4 regions of the Paenibacillus sp. EPM92 genome follow, and region 1 is predicted to be linked to each of the others. Evidence: riboswitches for the same ligand, from Rfam matches in the RefSeq annotation. Region 1 holds a riboswitch; each other region holds the start of a gene.
The links. A riboswitch is a leader RNA that binds a small molecule or an ion and turns the genes downstream of it on or off. The one in region 1 is predicted to bind cyclic di-GMP.
Positions count from the first base shown of each region.

Region 2: linked by a shared signal. The riboswitch ahead of JMF85_RS21160 (methyl-accepting chemotaxis protein) and the one ahead of JMF85_RS18510 (GspE/PulE family protein) in region 1 are both predicted to bind cyclic di-GMP.
Region 3: linked by a shared signal. The riboswitch ahead of JMF85_RS08075 (EAL domain-containing protein) and the one ahead of JMF85_RS18510 (GspE/PulE family protein) in region 1 are both predicted to bind cyclic di-GMP.
Region 4: linked by a shared signal. The riboswitch ahead of JMF85_RS03745 (HD-GYP domain-containing protein) and the one ahead of JMF85_RS18510 (GspE/PulE family protein) in region 1 are both predicted to bind cyclic di-GMP.

Region 1 is NZ_BCPS01000077.1:88,364-92,381, forward strand. It holds gene JMF85_RS18505 (type IV pilus twitching motility protein PilT) at 1-288, opposite strand, end outside; gene JMF85_RS18510 (GspE/PulE family protein) at 420-2,090, opposite strand; cyclic di-GMP riboswitch class II at 2,170-2,251, opposite strand; gene JMF85_RS18515 (metal-dependent hydrolase) at 2,381-3,343, opposite strand; gene JMF85_RS18520 (lysophospholipid acyltransferase family protein) at 3,363-4,018, opposite strand, start outside.
Region 2 is NZ_BCPS01000082.1:6,535-10,552, reverse strand. It holds gene yhfH (protein YhfH) at 1-89, shown strand, start outside; gene JMF85_RS21160 (methyl-accepting chemotaxis protein) at 299-2,449, opposite strand; cyclic di-GMP riboswitch class I at 2,535-2,625, opposite strand; gene JMF85_RS21155 (YrzA family protein) at 2,836-3,042, opposite strand; gene JMF85_RS21150 (hypothetical protein) at 3,215-4,018, shown strand, end outside.
Region 3 is NZ_BCPS01000043.1:54,834-58,851, forward strand. It holds gene JMF85_RS08070 (metallophosphoesterase) at 1-1,149, shown strand; cyclic di-GMP riboswitch class I at 1,397-1,483, shown strand; gene JMF85_RS08075 (EAL domain-containing protein) at 1,563-3,968, shown strand.
Region 4 is NZ_BCPS01000023.1:16,854-20,871, reverse strand. It holds gene JMF85_RS03750 (AraC family transcriptional regulator) at 1-1,187, shown strand, start outside; cyclic di-GMP riboswitch class I at 1,388-1,470, shown strand; gene JMF85_RS03745 (HD-GYP domain-containing protein) at 1,616-2,590, shown strand; gene JMF85_RS03740 (response regulator) at 2,629-2,988, shown strand; gene JMF85_RS03735 (DsbA family oxidoreductase) at 3,097-3,732, opposite strand.

The DNA of each region.
Region 1 (4,018 bases):
GATCGTCAAGCTGACGTTTCCCTTCTGTTGAAAAGCGTTGACACGATACCGGGACACATCCGGTATTCCATAGGAAAAGTCCAGGTCGCCCTTGCTCATAAACGATTGATACTGTTCGTTCGTCATCAGCTCCCGGGCCAGCTCGACCGTGCGGGCAGGCGTCAGCACCTCGCCGTTAACCGGCTTGAGATCGCCGTGAATCCGAAACACGGCCGGCGAATGTACGGTAATATGAATATCTGAAGCTTTCTTCTCATAAGCCAGCTTCAACAAGTCAATTACGCTCAAATCAGCCCCCCCCAATTTCCCATTTATTATCATTATACGCATAATCCGGGTGATCTGCCATTAAATATTAGTTAATTCGAACTATTTCCTTATAGCGAACATACATCTATAGAACTATGTATTAGAAATGCTTATGATTCATTCCCGATCACTCTGAATATTTCAGACAGCGTCGTATAACCCGCAGCCGCTTTCGCAAGCCCATCCTTGACAAGCGGGACATAAGACTGGGTCAGCGCATAGGCGCGGTAATCGCTGTCCGGCCTCTTCTGCAGGATCATGGACCGGAGCGTATCGTCGAGCGTCAAGATTTCATGAATCGCCAGCCGTCCCCGATACCCGCTGCGGCCGCATTCTGCGCAGCCTTGGCCCTTCTTCAACGTTTGCGCCTCAAAACCGTGAGCCTCGAACAGCTTCCGTTCATCCTCGGACGGCGAATACGCTACGGAACACGAAGGACAAACTCGCCTCACCAAGCGCTGAGCGACGATGCTGTTGACCGACGAAGAGACGAGGAACGGTTCGACGCCCATATCGATCAGCCGGGTGATGGCGTTCACAGCACTGTTCGTATGCAGCGTACTCAACACCATATGACCGGTCATCGCGGCGCGGACAGCGATCTCCGCCGTTTCCACATCGCGGATTTCTCCGATCATGACGATGTTCGGATCTTGACGAAGAATCGCCCGCAGTCCCCGGGCGAAACTTAAACCGGTTACCGGATTGACCTGAACCTGGTTAATGCCTTGCAGCTGATACTCCACCGGATCCTCAATCGTAATGATGTTGACGTCCTCATGATTAAGCCTCGACAAAGCGGAATACAGCGTGGTCGTCTTCCCGCTTCCCGTCGGCCCCGTAATCAGTACGACACCGTGCGCGCCTTGAATCCCTTTCATAAACAATCCCAAGTTATGCTCCGAAAGCCCGAGCTTCTCGATATCCGTAAGGGCGCTGCCGAGGTCGAGCACCCGCATCACGACCTTCTCGCCGTGAATAGTCGGGAGCGTGGAGATCCGAATATCGACCTTCCGGAATTCAATATCCATCTCCACCCGGCCATCCTGCGGCAGACGTCGTTCGGCGACGTTCAAGTTCGCCATGATCTTGACCCTGGCAATAATGACGCTCTGCATGTGAGGCGGCAGTGAACGCTCCGTACGCATAACGCCGTCCACCCTGTACCTGATGCGAAGACTGTCTTCCTGCGGATCAATGTGAATGTCGCTGGCGCCGATCTGAACCGCTTGAATTATAATCTGATTCACGGTCTTGACAACCGGCGAATCGTCGTCTTCCCGGGTCTGCGGCCTCGCTTCCTCGATCTCCCGGTTCTGCAGGATTTGACTGATCTGCTCGACCGATTCCTGCAAGCCGTAATAACGCTTGATCGCCCGCTGCAGCTCGTCCCGAGCCGCAATAGTCGGTTCGATGCGAAGTCCCGTGCTCATGCGCAGCTCGTCGATGGCGAAATAATCGAGCGGGTCGGCCATCGCCAGAATCAGCTTGTTGCCTTCCGTACGCACCGGGAGCACTTGATGCTGTTCGGCAAGCCGCTGAGGAATAAGATTAATGACCTTCGGATCGATCTTTTGGCGATATAACTGGATGTGAGGGATGCCCAGCTGGAACTCGAGCACTTCGATCAATTGCTGTTCGGTGATGTAGTTGCGGTTAATAAGAAATTCGCCGAGCCGCATCTTCGTTTCCCGCTGTTCCTGCAGAGCCGTCGACAGCTGCTCTGGAGTCAACAGCCCCGCCTCCACGAGCAGGTCGCCGATCCGTTTCCGTAGAGCCACTACGCGTTCCCCCCGATCCGAATATGTACCCAAGCCCCAAACGATAAAGTCCTTGAAAACAAAAACAACCCGACTTCAAAAAGTCAGGTCGGTTGCGCTAGTTGCTCACAGCTGTCCAAGCGCCCACATGAAGACAGCCGTTCATCGCATCATCTGAAGAAATAATATGAAAATCATGCCCTATCTACTATTATTTAAGCACAATTCATACGAAGTCGTCAATGAAAAATAGACCTTAAACCCTATAATTTCGTCATAATTCGACAAATATTATTCGAATTTGCCCTAGACTAGACGAATGGCGGGGCCCACGCTTTCTTTTTCCAGTCGAAGGAATAACCCGTCACTTTCATATCGCGATCCAGCATCACATCGACACCGAACGGCAGCTGATGATTATACCAGAAGCGGACATCCCTCCACTTCACGACATAACCGTCCTGTCCTGCCGAACAAGAGACATGAATCCGCTGCGCAAACTGCAGGAAGGCTCTTACGCCGTCCGTTGACTTGGAAGCCTCGACAATCGAATCGAATGCTTCCTTGACGTAGATGTCTTTCACCTCGACATGCTTCCCCCGCACATGACCTGTATAAAAGCAATCCTCCGTTTCCACCACGAACTGCCATCGAAACCAGTGAAACCCGGGCGCAACCTGATAAATGCCTTCGTAAGGCAGCTGGTGCCGGACGCGAGCTACGACGCGGAGGTGATGTGCCGCGCGGACTGCGATATATCCCGCCGTCACCGCATAAACGGCCACAAACAACAGGCCCGGATTCGTCCCCGACGCTATCCACCATAGAACGCCCCCGGCATGCAGGGCAAACAGGAACGGATCGAAAATCGATAATACGTCCAGATGCTGCCACTTTCGGGTAAACGGACGAAAGCACTGAACGCCGTAAGCGTTAAACCAGTCCAGCAATACGTGGAAACCTACCGCGGCAAATATCCAGGCCAGCAGCAGGCCGACATGCGCCCACACCCCGAACGTCCAGGCGATCGGCAGCGCCAACACTAGCGGCCAAACGAACAGCGCCGGCAGCGAATGCGTTACGCCGCGATGCACCCGAATATAGGTCGAGTAACCGCGAACTCTCGCCAATGTATCGAAATCCGGCGCTTGCGAACCGACCATCGTCGCCGTCAGCATCGCTTGAAACAAAACCGGATCAGCGGACACCTCCGGATGTAGCATGGCCAAGCCCGTCAGCGTCGTCCCGAATAACAGATGGCTACCCGTATCCATCTCGGACACCCCCTGCCGTTTAGGCGGAATGCGTTTCTTTCCCTGCGTCTTGTTCCGCTTCAGTACGGCATTCCTGCTCCCACCGTTCCTGAGCGTTAAACCAATAAAACCATTGCGCCGGATGTTCGCGTATCACGCGTTCCATGAACCGATTCAACAAACGGGTCGCCTCGGAACGGGTGGAACGGCTGAAAGACGAGGATAAGTGAAGCGCCGGTTCAAACGTTAACCGGTGAACAAACCCGCGATCCCGCCGCCCGTAGAACGGAACAAGCGGCGCCTGTTGTTCAATCGCCAGCGTCGAAGCGCCTTGCGGCGTCCGGGTCTGCTTGCCGAAAAACCGTGAGGGCGGGAATGTCGGACGCCAGAAATCGCCTAACAAAAATACGATGCCTCCGTTATGAAGATGCTTCTTCAGTTTACGAAGCAGCTCCAATGACGGCGTTCGATCATAATCAAGCCCGGGACAACCAAGCGCTTGAAATTTTAAATAGAACGGTCTTAGCTCCTCGCTGCCTGCAGTCGCAACCGTCAAGCAATCGTACTTCTGACATAGATACCAATAGTAGTAAAAAAAGTTGCCGCAATGCGGCGTATACACGATCGCACCTCGGCCCAGGCAGAGCGCTTCTTCCAAGCAGGCTTCGCCTTCTACCCGGAAACGTCCGGGTCCGC
Region 2 (4,018 bases), on a different contig from region 1:
ACGTTTGCTTTCAATGCAATGAGTCGAACTTTTATCCGTTATCCCCGGTCAATACAAACAAACCGTTTCACACCGTTGTTTACGAATGAGGGAGGGTGCAGCCATCGCAGCCGTCCAAACAACAGAAGATCGCAACCCATGAAGCCAATACGGTTCGTGCGGGTGCGATCTTCTTTGTTGTTTTTGGGATCCCCCAAACGCAAACGAAATCGACAGCTTGGGTCATGCGGTATAGAAAAAGCCGGACTTTCCAAGAGATCGACTCTTGAAAAAGCCCGGCTAAAGCCATGATGGCGGTTTATACGACCGTATACCTTCGAATTACCTGCTGAAGCTCCTGCGCCGAAGCATGCAGCGCCTCGGCGGATGCATGAATTTCCTGCATGGTCGCAAGCTGCTCCTGCGACGATGAGGACACCTGCAGCGCATTGTCGGCGGATACGCGGGAAATGCTGACGATTTCGCCCATGGAGGCGGTCACCTGCTGCGTACCGGCCGACATTTGCTCCGCGGCCGCCGATACTTCTTGAATTTGATGGGCCACATGCTCGACCGCGCTCATGATCTGTTCGAACGCGTCACCGGTTTGCTTGATGACCTCTTGACCTCGTTTCGTTTCAAGTACGCCTTCGTTCATATGTACGGACGCATCCTTCGTTTGCCCTTGAATGTGTTGAATCAGCTCGCTAATTTGAGCGGCGGCCGTCTTCGTTTGTTCTGCCAGCTTCTTCACCTCGGAAGCGACCACCATAAACCCGGCCCCGTGTTCGCCGGCTCTAGCGGCTTCAATAGAGGCGTTAAGCGCCAGCAAATTCGTTTGGATGGCGACGTCCGTAATCAAGCTGCTGATGCTGCCGATTTCTTGCGATCGTGCGCCCAGCTCCTCAATGACCTTGGCGGAAGTGTCGACGTGCTTGTGAATATTTTCCATCTGCTTGACAGCCTTGCGGACAGCGTCGTTCCCTTTCTGCGCAAGCTGGGACGTTTGCGTTGCGGCTTCGGAGACACTGGAAGACGTCTCGGCGATCCGCTGTACGCCCTGAGCCATTTCTTCCATGGCTGTGGACGTTTCTTCCGCGCCCTTCAGCTGCGTATTCGCACCCTGGGCAACTTCCTGAATGGCATCCGTGATCCGATTGCTGGTCTCGGTCGACTGGGAAGCGCTTTGCGTCAACGACTGGGCGGAGACCGCCACCCGTTCCGATACGGTAATGCTCGTCTGAATGGCGTTGCGGAACGCCTCGGTCATCTGATTGAACGAGTTGCCCACAATGGCAAGCTCGTCCCGGGTTTGAAGCTGTACCCGCGAGGTGAGATTGCCGTTTGTCACTTCCGTGGCCGTTTGCTCCAACGCGGAGACGGCTCGTTTGACTGACAAATAAAAGCTTATAAAAATATAGAGCAAGGCGAGCGTGATGAGCAGACCCAACAAGACGAGCAGCGTATTCTTCTGATGTAAGCCAGTTAGCTTCGTCTGCAGCAGATGCTCATAAGCCTTCAGCTCGGTGTCGTAATGAATTTGAGTTTGCTTGACGAGATTAGACAGGTCATCGAATACCGCTTTGGGAGTCTGATCTACTTGTTTAGGTATGATGATCTGATTGTTTATCCAGCGATTCAGTTGGAGAACGAGCTGGTTATGCTCCTGCCAAGCATCGAGAAGTTCGAAGCTCAGCATCTCGTTCTCCGTTCGGAGCGATTCAAGGTTGCCTTTAACGTTGTCCATCGACGTGCGGATTTGGTCCAGCAGCGATGTCAGGGTTCGTTCTTCCGCGGTGAAAATCGGCGTTTTCGCCCCCGCGTAATGAACGGCCAGAGCACGTGCTCGTCCGACGCGATCCATCAGAGTGGGGAATTGGCGGACTGTCGAGTCCATTAAATAATAGCTGTCTAGCTGGGAATCGAGCACGAGATGCGACGCATTGGCGATTCGCGTGATGATCGCCCGGGTATCCGTCAAGATGGCACCGTATTGGTCCAATGCATCTTGACCCGTGAGGCTGACGCCCCTGCCTTTCAGTTCCGACCATTTCGATTGAAGAGCTTTCCATTGTTCCGTCGAATTCAAGCTCTCGCCTAACCGGCCATCCAATTCGTTCAGCCCGGCCACGATTTGATTCAGGGCTTCCTCATTGGCAGCTAATTGGGACTTCAAATCTTTATCGCCGTGTATGGAACCGACAATCAATGCGCGGTGAACATCGACCGCGATCAGAAAGTCGTTTAACCGGCTCACGTACTCCAGACCGACCTGCTTTTGCTCGGTGAGAGCGATTTCTTTGGCGGACGCGGACAATTGCAAATACAAGAAGATGCTGAGCGGTACGAGCACAAGCAGTCCGATTAATAAAAACTTACTGGCATATTTGAAGCGGTTCATAAGCCCGATGCCGGGGGTGAAAATAATGAGGAACTTCTGTCTGCGCTGAGTTCGATTACCGTTTGCCATGCTAATGCCCTCCTGATTGTTGATTGAATACATAAAAAAGAGACCAGCCATCACCGGTCTCCGCGCCAGGTACCAGAGCCGAGCGTTCGGAAGCTGGCTGGCATACGAAACTCCCGTTTCGTGAAGCCCCTGTAGCTTTGCGGCCTGCACTTTCGTACAGTGTGCCTTTTCGTGTCTTATTTCCTAGATCCAGTCGTTTATATGAGCTTATCATACTATTATGTAATAGAATTGTAAAGATTTGTAGAAAGTTGTTCCAAAATGTAGAAAGGAACGGAATTTAGTCTTAATGCTATCGTACAGAGTCGGAGAGCGGCGGCCGGCTTTCGCCGCCGGTGCAGGTCCGGATTTGCGCAGCCTGGCCGCTTGGGACGCGTCCTGCCGCTTTACTTCGCCTTAAAATGAACGACGGCGCTGTACGACAACTTGCCCGCATTGGGATCAAATACGGTGTGGTGCTGAACGGCAAATACGTCCAACATGAGCGCTTTGTTGTTTTCAATTTGCTGGTCGATTTGACGCTCCAGCGATTTCAAGTCGTACGCTTGAAAAAACTCCACCTTGTTTTCGATTCTTTCCAAACGGAACTCCACGGTAAATCCTCCTCGATCTCGGGTAGTATGCTGCTCTTATGATCACATCTTAACAGTATGCCGGGACGGATGCACGTACTTTCCGTTATCGGCTCCTCCCTCCGCGAACGCCTATCCCATCGCCTGCATAGGATGTAGGACTTCACGAGTCAAGGCGGGAGGGTGGTTTCGAGTGGATATTCAACTGGTTCCTCTGCATGGCGTGTACCTCGCGTTTATCGTTTTCATCATGGCGCTACTTATTATGAGACGCGACACGGCCATGATTTGCGTGGTCGGGATTTTGACGCTCGGCCTGCTGGCGACGGAAACCTTAAGCGGCTCCGTAGCCGGTATTTTTAACAGCTTTATTTATGCCACGAAGGAATTGATCGGCACCATTTTCATTATTTCCATCATCGTGGCGATGAGCAGGGTGTTGATCCAAACCGGCGTGAACGAGATGATGGTCGCGCCGCTGACCCGATTTTTGCGTACGCCGGCCTTAGCGTTCTGGGGGATCGGTCTGATTATGATGGTCACGTCCTTCTTCTTCTGGCCGTCGCCTGCTGTTGCGCTGATCGGCGCGGTGCTGCTGCCCGTTGCTGTCCGGGTCGGATTGCCGGCGCTGGGCGCTGCGATCGCGATGAACCTGTTCGGGCACGGCATCGCGCTTTCCGGCGATTATATCATTCAGGGCGCGCCCAAGCTAACGGCCGATGCGGCCGGTTTGCCGGTAACGGCGGTCATGGAAGCAAGCATTCCGCTTGTAGTCATGATGGGGCTTGTAACGACCGTCACGGCCTACTGGATGATGCGCCGCGATATGAAGAACGGCACGTGGCGGGACGGACTCGTGACGGGCGGCTCCGCTCCGGATAGCCTCAACGGAGCGGAAGGTATACCCGCAGCCGGTACGGTTGCGCTTCCGCTGCGCGTTAAGCAATGGCTGGCGGTACTCATTCCGCTGTTATTTGCGGCGGACCTTGCAGCGATG
Region 3 (4,018 bases), on a different contig from region 1:
ATGAGAAGTCGAATCCCCGTTTTTGTTCTGATCTTGCTCGCTTATTTGGGACTGAGCGCTTTCATCGGATGGAGCGGCCTGCAGTATTGGAACGTTGTCATGCCCGCAGCCCCCGACGCGTTGTTTATATTCGTGTACGTGCTGCTGGCTTTCTCGTATTTGATCGCGATGCTGGCCCGCCGCGCGATGCCGTACGCGTTGTACAAAGCGCTCAAGGTTATCGGTTCCTATGGAATTGGGCTGTTGTTCTACGCGGTTCTGCTCGTGCCGCTCGCCGATCTGACGGCCTGGCTGCTCATCTTAACGGGAACCGATGCCTCGGTTGCCGTCACCGTCGTCGGCTCCGCCGTACTGGCCGTCATGGCGGTGCTGCTGCTGGTCGGCTCCTGGAACGCGTGGAATCCTATCGTCCGCCGTTACGACATCGAGATCGTGAAGCCGGGCGGAGGGCGCAAGGAGCTGCGCATTGCCGCCGCCTCGGATCTGCACCTCGGCACGATGGTCGGCAAACGGCATCTCTCCCGGCTGACGGAGCGGGTGGCATCGCTTGCGCCGGATCTCATTCTGCTGCCGGGGGATGTGCTCGACGACAGCATAGAGCCTTTCGTACGCGAAAATATGGCTGAGGTGATGAGCGGGCTGCGCGCTCCCCTCGGCGTGTACGCCGTGCTCGGCAACCACGAATATATCGGCGGCCATATCGCCGAGTATGTGGAGCGGATGCGGGCGATCGGCATCGACGTACTGCTCGATCGCGTCGTGGAGCTCGAGGACGGTCTGTATGTCGCCGGGCGCAAAGACCACGCCGTAGAGAGCTTCACGAACGAAGGACGGCTTACCGTCGATGCGCTGCTGGAAAGCTCGAACGTGGATCGGTCCAAGCCGATTATACTGATGGATCATCAGCCGCATCAACTCGGCGCAGCCGCCGAAGCGGGCGTCGACTTGATGCTGTCCGGGCACACGCACCGCGGCCAAATGATGCCGAACCATTTGATTACACGGCGCCTTTTCGAACTAGATTGGGGTTATTTGCGCAAAGGCGTCATGCATGCGATCGTCTCCTCGGGCTTCGGTTCATGGGGACCGCCGCTGCGTATCGGAAGCCGATCCGAGCTGCTGGACATTCGAGTTACCTTCCAAGGGTAATTCATCTGAATGCAGGTATACGTCTCAAAAATGGTGACCGGATCACGATCGGCCCTGCGACTGTCTGGCTGGACACTCGCAGGGCTCCTCGTGCTGTTCGCCAGAAGATGGACACGATCGCCGCAATCGCAAACAGGGGCGGCTTTACGATTCGTCAAAATTCGGGAGGAAACGCCGGGCATCATACATCCTGCAAAAAACGCTTTCAATTTTCGACAAAGCATGCTATAAAAGAACTAGACATCACCTAAAATTTAGGCAAACCATATGAAAATATGGGACGCAAAACTACAGGGGCTACGCGCCATTCGCCGCATGCCAGCCAGTTGCCGTTTTCCGTTTATGGGGAATGAACCGATCAGCCCTCCGTAACTGAATGAGGCATCACAGCACTCGATTCGGAGGTAAGAGACATGTTTTATTTTCTTCTTTCCCTCAGTTTGTTTTTAACTCCTGTTTTCATCCTATTCTATATGGCTGTTGAAACGCTGCAGCGCAACAAGCGTGACCGGTTGAACCAATGCGCCTCACTGTTTTTCTTCTCCGCCATGCTTATGTTGTTCGGCAATTTTATGACCAGCTTATTCACGGTTCCTTTTTCGGGCAAGATAAGCTACTTGTTTATTTATCTCCCCGCGTTTGCGGCGATGTGTTTGCTCATCCGGTTTTGTGCGCTGCTGAGCGAGCGGGACCGGGCGATGAGCCGCCCCTTGTTGCTCATTCTTTGCTATGCGCCGCTCCTCTCGGGCCTATCGACCTTGCTCTTTCCGCAGTGGTCCTACATCGAGATCGCTGAGATCGGGGGATGGCGTTATCATGAGGTCAGTCCGCTGTTAATGGGGGTGACGGTCGTGACGGCCGTGTACACGATGGGGCTGTCGCTCTATTTGGTCGGCGCCGGTCTGCGCGAAGCGGCTGCTCTTCAATTGAAGCTCAAGCGCAAGCAACTGCAGATGGTGATGTGGGGGGTTGGTCTCGGAGGAGCATGGGCGGTGCTGCTTGCCTCTCATAAGCGATTTTCTATCGTGCCGGACGATCTGTGGATGCCCGATCTTAGCATGTTCGGCGTTTTGATTTATGCGTTTTTCATGCGGTATGCGATGATGAAGTATGATTTCCTGCTTTCTATCGAACGTAAGATATTGTGCGAAATGTCGCCGGTGTCGATTCTGATCGTGGACCGGAACGGTATCATCCGGGAAACCAATGCCCAGACGGAGGCGATGCTGGGACCCTTGCACCAGGAGCCGGCAATGCGCCGGCTGGATGAATGGTTGACCCCGTGCGAGGAGGACGCTGCGAAGCCGGCAGAGGATTCGCGGCGCGAAGCACTGTATAGAGGAGAATATGCGGTTCACAACAGGCAAGGCGACATCAGGTTCGTTCGCGCCGACAGCGAATTCATCTATACCGCCGGGGAGCGGTTTCAATGCGTCGCTTTATTGGATATTACGGAAACGAAGCTGGCAGAAGCGAAAAATCGGCATTTGGCGTACCACGATACATTGACGGACCTGCCGAACCGGTTTATGTTCCAGCAGCGGCTCCAAGAGTCATTATCCGCCGTCAAGCATCATCAAGGATCAATTGCCGTCATTCTTATCGGTTTGGACGGATTCAAGAAAGTGAATGATTCGCAAGGCCATCATGTCGGAGATTTGCTGCTGCAGCATGTGGCCGATATTTTGCTGAAGAGAGCGGCGCTCGACGCGACCGTCTTCCGTTTAGGCGGAGACGAGTTTGCGATGATCGTGCCGCATTCGGAGAGCCAGGCTTCTATTTACGAGCTTTGCCACGACATTTTCGAGGGATTTCAGGCGCCGTTCTTGTATAAGGATAAGTCCTATTATATTTCCGCCAGCGTGGGCGTCTCTCTCTTCCCCGAGCACGGGCAACAGGCGGAACAATTGCTGCAGTTTGCGGATTTAGCGATGTACCATGCGAAGCAATCGGGAAGGAACCGGTACGTGTTGTATGATCCTTTCATTCATCGGGAAGAGCAGGAGCGGTTCCGCATGGACGGCTGGATTCGCAAAGGGCTGAAACAAGGGGAGTTTGCGCTTCATTACCAGCCGCAGGTCGATATGGAGAGCGGGCGTGTGACCGGAGCGGAAGCCTTGATTCGCTGGCACCACCCGGAGGAGGGATTGATCCCGCCCAACGAATTTATTCCGCTGGCGGAAGAATCGGGCACGATTGTCGATATCGGCTACTGGGTGCTGGACACCGCCTGCGAGCAGCTGCGGAAGTGGATGGAAGCCGGGTATGCGCCGCTCTGCATATCGATTAATTTGTCGGCCAAGCAGTTCCTTGATCCGAAGTTTCCGGATGTGCTGGCCGATACGCTGAATCGGACCGGCATCGAGCCTTCGCTGCTCTGTCTGGAGATTACGGAGCGCACGGCGATGCTCGACAAGGGGGGCTGCGCCGACATTTGCCGGGAAATCATGTCGTTCGGCGTCAAGCTGTCGATCGATGATTTCGGTACAGGGTATTCGTCGTTGGTTTTGCTGAAGCAGCTGCCGGTTCACTCGATCAAGATTGACCGCTCGTTCGTCATAGAGCTGGAGACCAACGACAGTGACCGGGCGATTATTATTGCGATGATCGCGATGTCCCACAACTTAGGCAAGAAGGTGGTTGCCGAAGGGGTGGAGGAGCTCGGCCAGTGGAACATGCTGGCGCGGCTGGGCTGCGACGAAGTGCAGGGGTATTTCGCCAGCCGTCCGCTGCCGGCCGACGAGTTTGTTCGCTTTCTGGCGAGGGAACGACAGCAAGGGATCAGCGTGATGCCCCCTGCCTATCACATGCATAAGTAGAAGCAGCGGCGATGTCCGGTTTGGCGTTCTTTCCGAATCCATCCCCGGAA
Region 4 (4,018 bases), on a different contig from region 1:
AAGTTCGGAGCTGGATTCAAGATTTCATCGGAGACTCCGGCGACGACGCGGCTCATTATTATCAGCTGCAATCACATCTGTACGGATTAGCCGCGGCCTACATGACGACAATTCAAAAGCCGAAACAGCCGGAGGCGGAGCTGCTGGATTACGTCGAGCAGACACGTCAGTATATGGTGGAGCGGTATAACAATCCTTTCGATATGGAGGAGATCGCGCGTTTGTCGGGGGTCGGATCGAGCCGGTTTTATCAGGCGTTCCGCCGCCATACAGGGCTGAGTCCGCACAAATACATGACGAAAATCAGGCTCGACATGTCCTTGTCGCTGCTCGCGGATTCCTCGCTGCCGATCCTTGATGTGGCGCATTCGGTCGGGTATCCGGACGAGTACTATTTCAGCCGGTTGTTCAAGAAGCATATGGGGATGTCTCCGACAGAATATGCGTTGTCGGCGAGAAGGAAGATCGCCTGTCTGGCGCCGATCTTCCTCGGAGATCTGTCCGTGCTCGGCATTACTCCCCATCTCGTTCTGGAACGCGGGTGGTGGGAAGCTCCGGAGGAGGGACTGCGCAAGGTAGCGGAGGAGGCGCCGGAGTTCATCTTCATCCCGCCGGTAACGGATGATGTGCATCGCGCCTTGTCCCGCATCGCTCCGGTCGTCATGCTCGACTGGAAGCGTTATTCCTGGAAAGAACGCCTGCTCGATATTAGCCGGGCGCTCGACATATCGACGGTAGCCGAGCGTTGGCTGTCCTATTTCGAAGTGAAGACGGAGAATGCGCGTTATCTGGTGCGCAAACGGCTCGGGGACGAGTCGGTGCTGCTTGTCAACGCTTCGGGTCTGGGGTTTCGCGTATTCGGCATGCAGATGCGGAAGATGAAAGATTTGTTCTACGACGATCTGCAGGTGACGCCACCGGCACTTGTCCGGAACATGAGCTTTCTCGATGTCGCTTCGGTGCAGGAGCTGTCCGAGCTTGACAGCGACCATGTGGTGTTCCTGGTCGATATTGCCGATTCGGAGGATCGCTGCGCGGAGCTGGAGCATCACTGGCGGAGCCTGAACCGGGACCGCCCGAAGAAAAACTGCTTCTTCATCCGCACCCGCCAACCGCTGATGAACAACGCCGCTGTGCACGAGAGCCTCGTCGACCAAATGGTAAGCCACTTGGTGCAGTATACCTGACCCGGCGATTGCCAGAAACGCAACATAATTCGTGACTCCAGGCAGAAAAACCAAAAGTGCGAACGCATAAGTTTTATACGGCAGGACCGTCCGACGCTTCGGGCGGTTTTTTTGTTCGACAAAAAGTGATCATTATTTACAATATTAGTTCGTATGTGCTATGCTGAGCTAAGAGTTTATATGGAAATTAGTTCTAACAACCTATGTAAAGGCAAACTTATTGAAAGATAAGGACGCAAAGCCACAGGTCTAATGCGGAAGCTATGACGGCTGGGCTGCCATCGAGGCTAGATCGCGACAAACTACCTGATATTTGGCTGAGGTAGTTTCTTTTTTGAAGGTCGAGTAACGAGGAGCAGCGGTAAGGAACTTCAACGGCGGCGCATCGGACAAACCAATCGACTTTGATGAAAAGGGAAGTGAGCTTGATGAGATTTATCCCGATTACCGAATACAACGAACAAGCCATGATGCTGGCTCAGCCCGTATACGACAACAAGCGGCGCATGCTGCTTGCGGCCAACAACACCATTCATCCGAGGTATCTGGAGAAGCTGATCCAGGTCGGCATCAAGCAATTGATCATTGAGGACGCCGAGTCCAAGGGGATCACCTTGGAAGAAATGATGGACATGCCCACCTGGATGGATGTCATCGACAACGTGCAGGAGGCTTATGCCGCCGTCAAGGCGAAAAAAGCTTTTCCCATCCGAAATGTGCTGACAGGCGTCAGCCGTCTGATCAGAGAAGTTCAAAGCCGGCCGGTCGTCATCCCGGTGCCTTCGAGAACGCTTGCGGAAGAGCTGAAGCCTTACGCTCATGCCGTCAACGTGGCTTTGCTGGCGCTCCAGGTCGGCAAGGCGCTCGGTTACAACGACCTGATGCTTCGCGATTTGGCGGTAGGCTGTTTGCTTCACGATATCGGCAAAGTGACGGCGCAACAAGAGACGGGGCATCCCGAGGCCGGTTTCAACCTGATCCGCGGCATTCGCGAATTCAGTCTGCTGTCGGCGCATATTGCGTATCAACATCATGAAACCCTCGACGGCCATGGATACCCGCGCGGCATCTCCGGGGCAACCTTTCACGAGTATGCGCAAATTTGCGGCGTGTGCAATCTGTACGAGAACCTGATCTCGGTGCAGGATGCGGCTCCTCACGATGCGATGGAACGCATCATGGCTACGAGCAGCATCAACTATAACGCGGATGTGGTCAAGGCTTTCGTAAGAGCCGTTCCCTCGTACCCGCCAGGAACGAAAATTCGGATGCAAACCGGCGATAACGCGATCGTGACGAAAATCACCGATCATATGCAGCGGCCGGTCGTTCGCTACCTGACGACGGGACAAGAAGTTTCATTAGCCGACAACCCTACGCTCATGATTGCCGGCTGCTGTTGATCGGCAGTTCATTTTAATTTCGAAGGAGCAGACAACGGATGGCTAACATTATGATCGTGGATGACGCAGCTTTCATGCGCATGATGCTGAAGCAGATGATAACCGAGTTCGGGCACCAGGTGGTGGCCGAAGCGCAGAACGGCATAGAAGCCATTGCGGCTTATGAGAAGTTTCGCCCGGATCTGGTGACGATGGATATTACAATGCCCGATATGGACGGGATCGAAGCCGTTAAGAACATTAAGAGCATAGACGCTGGCGCCAAAATCATCATGTGCTCGGCAATGGGGCAGCAAGGGATGGTTCTGCAGGCCATTCAAGCAGGGGCGAGGGATTTTATCGTGAAGCCGTTTCAGAAAGATCGGGTAGGCGAAGCGATCTCCAAAATTTTGGGCTAGCGCATCGCCGGCCAGAACAAGGGATTTGATTTTCATAACGGAAAAAAGCAGCCTCCCTTCGGGAACGACGGCTGCTTTTTTGTTTTACGGCTGCGCCTGGCTAACGGCTTAGCCTTGCGCTTCGGAGACGATTTGCTCCATCACCTTGATCATTTGCTCAGCGGGATAAGCGCCGGAGAGCGCGTACTTGTTATCGAACACGAAGAAGGGAACGCCGGTAACGCCGATGCGAGCCGCTTCTTCCTGATCGGCGTTCACCCGCTCGGCGCCTTCGCCTTGCTCCAGGCGGCTGCGCAGCGTTTCGGGGGCATGTCCCTGGGCTGCGGCGATAGCCAGCAGCACCTCCAGCTGCGCGATATCCTGGCCATCCTCGAAGTAGGCCTTCATGATCCCGTCTACGAGCGCAGCTTGCCGATCCTCCGGCAGCAGCGCGACGAGCCGATGCGCCAGCAGCGTGCTGGGCATCCGGGTCACCCGATCGAAGCGGAAGGTGACGCCCACCGCCGCGCCCGCTTGCGTGACGCGCTCCGTCACCTGCGCTACCCCGGCGGGACCGCCCATCTTTTTGCCCATCGCGTCGTGGAAGGGAAGTCCTTCGGGCGGCAGCGACGGATCAAGCTGGAACGAGCGGACGCGAATCGTCGCTTCCTTGCCGCCGGACCATGCGGCCAAAGCGTCCTTTAAGTTTTGCTTGCCGATCCGGCACCAAGGGCACACCATATCGGAGTAGACGTCTATTTGCATAAAGCAGCACCTCCACTTTAATTTCATAAGTAACTCTAGTATGGGACATTTAGGGGCGGATGGCAATATAAGATTAGAATCAGGGACAAGCAGAAGCACGTTCGTGCGTTTTGTGTTTCGACCGTGAGTATGGCATGCTAGGGAGTAGCATTTACCCACCCGCGCCCGCGCACAGTCTGCTGCCGATTGCCGGACAGACGGCACACCTTGTTCATATATCGTTCACGCCGCACTGGTACACTGGAAGCATCGGGCGAACTAAGAGCGCCGCACCATTCAGCACCCG